Regions from separate parts of the Bradyrhizobium cosmicum genome, predicted to be linked through region 1. Evidence: riboswitches for the same ligand, from Rfam matches in the RefSeq annotation. Region 1 holds a riboswitch; the other holds the start of a gene.
What was found. Region 1 has a riboswitch for S-adenosylmethionine ahead of metX (homoserine O-acetyltransferase MetX). Riboswitches for the same ligand answer to the same signal wherever they lie in the genome.
Positions count from the first base shown of each region.

Region 1 (3,406 bases):
CAGCTTGCCGGCAGATTCTCGGTGCGCGGCATGTGGCCGCCGACCAGGAGCTGGAGCCGCATCTTCCAGAAGCCGAAATTGGGGAACGAGACGATGGCGCGGCGGCCGATGCGCAGCAGATTTTCCAGCACCACCTTCGGCTGCCGTGTCGCCTGCAGCGTCTGCGACAGGATCACGTAGTCGAAGGCGTCGTCGGGATAGTTGACGAGGTCGGTGTCGGCATCGCCCTGCACCACCGCGAGCCCCTTGGCGACGCAGCGGTTGACGCCCTCGCGCGACAATTCGATGCCGCGGCCGTCGATGCCGCGGGTCTCCAGCAGCTGGAGCAAGTCGCCCTCGCCGCAGCCGACATCGAGTACTTTCGAGCCCGGCTTGACCATCCCGGCAACCAGCAGATGATCGGCGCGAAACTGGCCACGCTGCTCCGTGGTGAGGCCGTCCAGGGGCAGCACTTCCTGTACGGACATCGCTAGCCCTCCTTGCCGGTGAGTCCGCGCGCCTTGCCGGCCGATTGCAGGAAGGCGCGGGAAATGTCGAGGAATTCGGGCACGTCGAGCAGGAAGGCGTCATGGCCGCGATCGGTTTCGATCTCGGCGAACGACACCCGCGCGCTCGACGCATTCAGCGCATGCACCAGCGCGCGCGATTCCGAGGTCGGGAACAGCCAGTCGCTGGTGAACGAGACGACGCAGAAGCGGGTCTGGATGCCGGCGAACGCTTTCGCCAGCACGCCGCCGTGATCCCCGGCGATATCGAAATAGTCCATCGCGCGCGTCAGATAGAGATAGGAATTGGCATCGAACCGCTCGACGAAGGACGAGCCCTGGTAGCGCAGATAGCTCTCGACCTGGAAGTCGGCATCGAACGAGAAGGTCGGCAGCTCGCGGTCCTGCATGCGGCGGCCGAACTTGCGATGCAGCGCCGCGTCCGAGAGATAGGTGATGTGCGCGGCCATCCGCGCCACCGCGAGCCCGCGATGCGGATGGATGCCGTGATCGGCGTAGCCGCCATTGTGCCAGTCGGGATCGGCCATCACGGCCTGGCGGCCAAGCTCGTGGAAAGCGATGTTCTGCGCCGAATGCCGCGTCGCGCAAGCGATCGCCAGCGCGGAGTATACGCGCTTGGGATAGGCCGCGGTCCATTGCAGCACCTGCATGCCGCCCATCGAGCCGCCGACGACAGCAAACAGCGTATCGATGCCGAGCCGGTCGATCAGCATCGCCTGCGCGCGCACCATGTCGGGAATGGTGATGACGGGGAAATCCAGCCCCCACACCTTGCCGGTGGCGGGATTGATCGAGGCCGGCCCGGTCGAGCCCATGCAGCCGCCGATCACGTTGGAGCAGATGATGAAGTAGCGGCTGGGATCGAGCGGCCGGCCGGGGCCGACCAGGGTCTCCCACCAGCCTGGCTTGCCGGTGACGGGATGCAAATTGGCGACATGCTGGTCGCCGGTCAGCGCATGGCAGATCAGAACCGCGTTGGAACGGTCGGCGTTGAGTTCGCCGTAGGTCTGGTAGGCGATCTGGAACGGGGTGAGATCGACGCCGCAATCGAGCCGCAGCGGCTGGTCCGCGCCGAACTGCGCAACCTGCGAACTCGGATGATCCACCTCATGCGACCGGTCGTCGGCACTGATCGCGGGACTCGGAATCGACTTGACGCCAACCATCATCGACCTCGTTTGCGACCGGCTGCCAAGCCGGCGCTGGATTCAGGCCATGAAAAACCCGGCCTGAACGATAGGTTCGGCCGGGATCGGAAGCGTCCCCGGCCTGTTTAGCGAGTTTTTTAACGTGGCTGCAAGCCGGCCGGCTCAAATGACCACGGAACAGGCAAAAACTACTGTCTTGGCCGGTTTTCGTCAAGTCGCGGTCCGGATTCGCCAAAATAGTCCCTCACCGGGCGGCAAAGCAGGACCGATTTCCCTTTGCATTTCTCTTTGCTTTCGCCGCCCCGACTGCCTAATCAGGACCTCAACAGCCGCGAGCCCAACCATATCAGTCGACTTGGCCGGCCCGCATTGGAACGCCTCTCAACACTCGCTTGCCAGATATGTCCCAACGTCCGCCCGCGCCACCATCGCTCCAGGAATTGCGCAAGGAGATCGACGCGATCGACGAGGGCATGCACCGCCTGCTGATGCAGCGCGGCGACATCATCGACCGCCTGATTCAGGTGAAGCAGACCCAGGAGGTCGGCTCGGCATTCCGCCCGGCACGCGAGGCCGCGATGATGCGCGACCTCGTGCAGCGTCATCGCGGCATCCTGCCGCTCGACACGGTCGAGAGCATCTGGCGCGTCATCATCTCGACCTTCACCTATGTCCAGGCGCCGTTCTCCGTGCATGCCGACATCTCGGTGAGCGAGCCCGCCATGCGCGATTCCGCGCGTTTCCATTTCGGCTTCACGGTGCCCTACGTCGCGCATTTCAGTGCGCAGGCGGCGGTCGAGGCGGTGGCGAAATCCAAGGGCGATCTGGCGCTGGTCTCGGCGACCTCGAGCCGCACGCCGTGGTGGCTGGAACTGGAAGCCGCGGGCGCGCCAAAGATCATCGCGCGGATGCCCTTCGTCGAGCGCGCCGACCATCCGGCAGCGCTGCCGGTGTTCGCCATCTCGCGCGTCCCCGACAGCGCCCTGGTGACGGAGGTCGAGACCTTCAGCGTGCGCGTGTCCGGCTGGAACGCCGATGTCGCGCGCGCGCTGTCACCGCTCGCCGAGATCGTGGCGGTGCCCGATACCGCCTTCGACGGCGCGGCGCTGTTGGTCTCGGTCACGAGCGCGACCAGCATCGACAAAATCAAGGCTGCCCTGATCGAAGCGGGGGCCTCGGTGCGGTCCACGGCCCTCGTCGGCAGCCACGCAACGCGCTATACGGTGCCCCCGACCGGGCCGAAATCGTAAATCGCGAACCGCCTTAGCCTATCCGGAGTTGAAGATGTCACGCCCCGTGCCGAATCCCGGCATTCTCGATATTGCGCCCTACACGCCCGGCAAGAGCCCGGTCGCCGAGCCGGGCCGCAAGGTGTTCAAGCTCTCGGCCAACGAGACGCCGTTCGGGCCCTCGCCGAAGGCGATCGAGGCCTTCAAGAGCGTAGCGGATCATCTGGAGGATTATCCGGAAGGCACCTCGCGCGTGCTGCGTGAAGCCATCGGCCGCAGCTTCGGCCTCGATCCCAACCGCATCATCTGCGGCGCCGGCTCGGACGAGATCCTCAACCTGCTCGCGCACACCTATCTCAGCCATGGCGACGAGGCGATCTCCACCACGCACGGCTTCCTGGTCTATCCGATCGCGACCATGGCGGTCGGTGCGAAGAACGTGGTCGCAGCCGAGAAGAACCTCACCACCGACGTCGACGCCATCCTCAAGGCGGTGACGCCGAAGACAAAGCTGGTCTGGCTC
Region 1 is NZ_CP041656.2:6,680,051-6,683,456, forward strand. It holds gene metW (methionine biosynthesis protein MetW) at 1-467, opposite strand, end outside; gene metX (homoserine O-acetyltransferase MetX) at 470-1,672, opposite strand; SAM riboswitch at 1,759-1,838, opposite strand; gene FNV92_RS31815 (chorismate mutase) at 2,056-2,904, shown strand; gene FNV92_RS31820 (pyridoxal phosphate-dependent aminotransferase) at 2,939-3,406, shown strand, end outside.

Region 2 (3,406 bases), 320 kb from region 1:
GCCTTCTCCAGCGCCGCCGTGAGATCTTCGATCAGATCATCCGCATGCTCGAGCCCCGCGGAGAAGCGGATGAAGCCCTCGCTGATGCCGAGCGCGGCGCGGTCTTCCGGCTTCAGGCGCTGATGCGTCGTGGTCGCCGGATGCGTGACGAGACTCTTGGCGTCGCCGAGATTGTTCGAGATCCTCGCAAGCTTGAGCGCGTTGAGAACGCGGAACGCAGCGGCCTTGCCACCCTTCACCTCGAAGCCGACCAGCGTCGAGCCGCCGCGCATCTGCTTCTTCACGAGCGCTGCCTGCGGATGATCGGCGCGGCCGGGATAGACCAGCCGCGAAATCTTGGGATGGCTCGCCAGCACGTCCGCGACGCGCGCTGCCGACTCAGTCTGCGCGCGCACACGTACGGCCAACGTCTCCAGGCCCTTGAGCAGGACCCAGGCGTTGAACGGCGAGATCGACGGGCCGGTCTGGCGCATGAAATTGTGGAGGTGCTCGGCGACGAACGCTTCCGACGACAGGATGATGCCGCCCAGGCACCGGCCCTGGCCGTCGATGTGCTTGGTTGCGGAATAGACCACGACATCGGCGCCGAGCGCGAGCGGGCTCTGCCAGATCGGGGTCGCGAACACGTTGTCGACGACGAGCCGCGCTCCGCCACTATGCGCGATCTCGGCGATGCCGGGAATGTCGAGCACGTCGAGCGTCGGATTGGTCGGGCTCTCCAGGAAGAACGTCTTGGTGTTCGGCTTCAGCGCCCGCTGCCATTGGTCGAGGTCGGAGCCGTCGACCAGCGTGGTCTCGATGCCGTAGCGCGGCAACAGGTCCTGGATGACGTAGAGGCACGAGCCGAACAGCGCACGCGAGGCGACGACGTGATCGCCGGCCTTCAGCGGTGCGAGGATCGCGGTCGTCACCGCGGCCATGCCGGTCGCCGCCGAGCGGGCCGCTTCGGCGCCTTCGAGCTCGATCATGCGGCGCTCGAACATCGCGATGGTGGGGTTGGAGTAGCGCGAATAAATGAAGCCGGGGTCTTCGCCCTTGAACCGCGCCTCGCATTGCTCGGCGGTGTCGTAGACATAGCCCTGGGTCAGGAACAGCGCCTCCGACGTCTCGCCATATTGCGAGCGCAGGGTGCCGGAATGGACCAGGCGGGTTTCGGGGCGGTAGTGCGTGGCGGACGCCGGGGACTTCGACATAGGACCTCCTGCGTGACCATCGAAAATGGTCACAAAAAAACCGGCCTGGATATATCCACGGGCCGGGATCACAGAGGTCCCCGGCCTGTTTAGCGACTTATTTAACGTGGCTGCAAGCCGGCCGGCTCAAATCACCACGGGATAAGTCATGCTCATATTCCGCAATGCCCTTTTCGTCAAGGCGTCCATCGGATAGCCGTAAAAGACTGTATTTTCCGCATGTCCGGATACATTTGCCCCCTGACGAGGATCCCGGTTTGACGTTCACGGTCGCCGCCGACGCCAATGGTATCCTGCCCGACCGCATGATCGCGGCGATGGCGGAAGCGGGCCTCATCCTGCCCGCTTACGACTTCGTCGAAAGCCAGATCCAGCCGGCGAGCCTCGACCTTCGCCTCGGCGACATCGCCTATCGCGTGCGCGCCAGTTTCCTGCCCGGCCCCGGCGCCACCGTCGCCGAGCGCATCGACGAGTTGAAGCTGCACGAGTTCAGCCTCGCCGACGGTGCGGTGCTGGAGACCAACTGCGTCTACATCGTGCCGCTGCTCGAAAGCCTCGCTCTGCCTCCGGAGATCGTCGCGGCCGCGAATCCGAAAAGTTCGACCGGCCGGCTCGACGTCTTCACCCGCGTGATCGCCGACGGCACCCGCCGCTTCGACATGATCGGCGCCGGCTATCACGGTCCGCTCTATGCCGAGATCAGCCCGAAGACGTTTCCGGTGCTGGTGCGCGAGGGCTCGCGCCTGTCGCAGGTTCGTTTCCGCACCGGCGACGCCATCCTCAATGCCGACGCGCTCGAAAGCTTGCATGCCGCCGAGCGTCTCGTCGACATCGACGATGCGGATCTGTCCGGCGGTGTCGCCGTCTCCGTCGATCTCGCCGGCGAGAAGGGAAGCGGCTTTGTCGGCTACCGTGCCAAGCGCCACACCGGCGTTGTCGACGTCGATCGCCGCTCGGGCTATGCGGTCGGAGAGTTTTGGGAGCCGATCTCGGCCCGCCCCGACGGCAGCCTCATCCTTGATCCCGGCGAGTTCTACATCCTGGCCTCCAAGGAAGCGGTGCAGGTTCCGCCCGACTACGCTGCGGAGATGGTGCCGTTCGATCCGCTGGTCGGCGAATTCCGCGTGCACTATGCCGGATTTTTCGATCCCGGCTTCGGCTATGCCGGCGCCGGCGGGCAGGGATCGCGCGCGGTGCTCGAAGTGCGCTCGCGCGAAGTGCCTTTCATCCTCGAGCACGGCCAGATCGTCGGCCGCCTCGTCTACGAGAAGATGCTGGCACGCCCCGACGCCATGTACGGCCAGCGCATCGGCTCCAATTACCAGGCGCAGGGGTTGAAGCTGAGCAAGCACTTCCGGGTGTAGTGCTGGCCCTAATTTCCGCTGTCATTCCCCGCGAAGGCGGGGAATCCAGTACGCCGCGGCCTCTCGATTCAATCACAATCGTCTCTGCAATACTGGATCGCCCGCCTGCGCGTGCGATGACAGCGAATGTGTAGTTGGTTGCGTCACTCCATCCGCGATGACACACTCCCGCAAAACAACAAGCCGGGAGCGAACATGATCGCCGCAGCAGACACCGCGCAGGAAGCCCAATGGAAACGCTGGCGCGCGGTGGCCGATCTCTACCATGCTTACTTCACCGGGCTGATCCTCACCGTCGTCACGCGGCGCGGCACGGCCGACGCTGCGGAATTCGTCTTCCGGGTCTTCCGCCGCCAGCAGCAGGAGCGCTTCCTGCCGGGGCTCAAGAAGCTCGGCCTCAGTCATCTGCCGCCGGCGGTGGCGGCCGCGCAGTATCACTATCTCTCCAACTGGATCGGCGGCGTGCATGTCGAATACATGTATGAGAGCGATACCAAGGCCTGGATCCGCTATCCGCCGCCGCGCTGGATCTGGAAGGGCACCGCGATCTGCGGCGTGCCGGGCGAGGTCAGCCGCGCGATGCTGCGCGGCTGGCACGCCAACAACGGCGTCGCGCTTGGCGATCTCAGGCTGGGCTTCATCTGCACCAAGCAGAGCGTCGACGGCCAGGACGGGCTCGAAGGCTACTATCACCAGTACGACCACCCGCTCGAACTCGACCAGCGCCTGGTGTTCGCACGCCATCTCGAAGCGCCGCTGTTCGATGCGAAGACCGCGCCGGCCCTGCCTGTCGAAAGCTGGCCGAAGCCACGGCTCGAAAAGGCCTATCGGAACTACGCCATGGAATAT
Region 2 is NZ_CP041656.2:6,996,520-6,999,925, reverse strand. It holds gene FNV92_RS33390 (O-succinylhomoserine sulfhydrylase) at 1-1,193, opposite strand, end outside; SAM riboswitch at 1,262-1,341, opposite strand; gene FNV92_RS33385 (2'-deoxycytidine 5'-triphosphate deaminase) at 1,499-2,557, shown strand; gene FNV92_RS33380 (hypothetical protein) at 2,753-3,406, shown strand, end outside.
Region 2: linked by a shared signal. The riboswitch ahead of FNV92_RS33390 (O-succinylhomoserine sulfhydrylase) and the one ahead of metX (homoserine O-acetyltransferase MetX) in region 1 are both predicted to bind S-adenosylmethionine.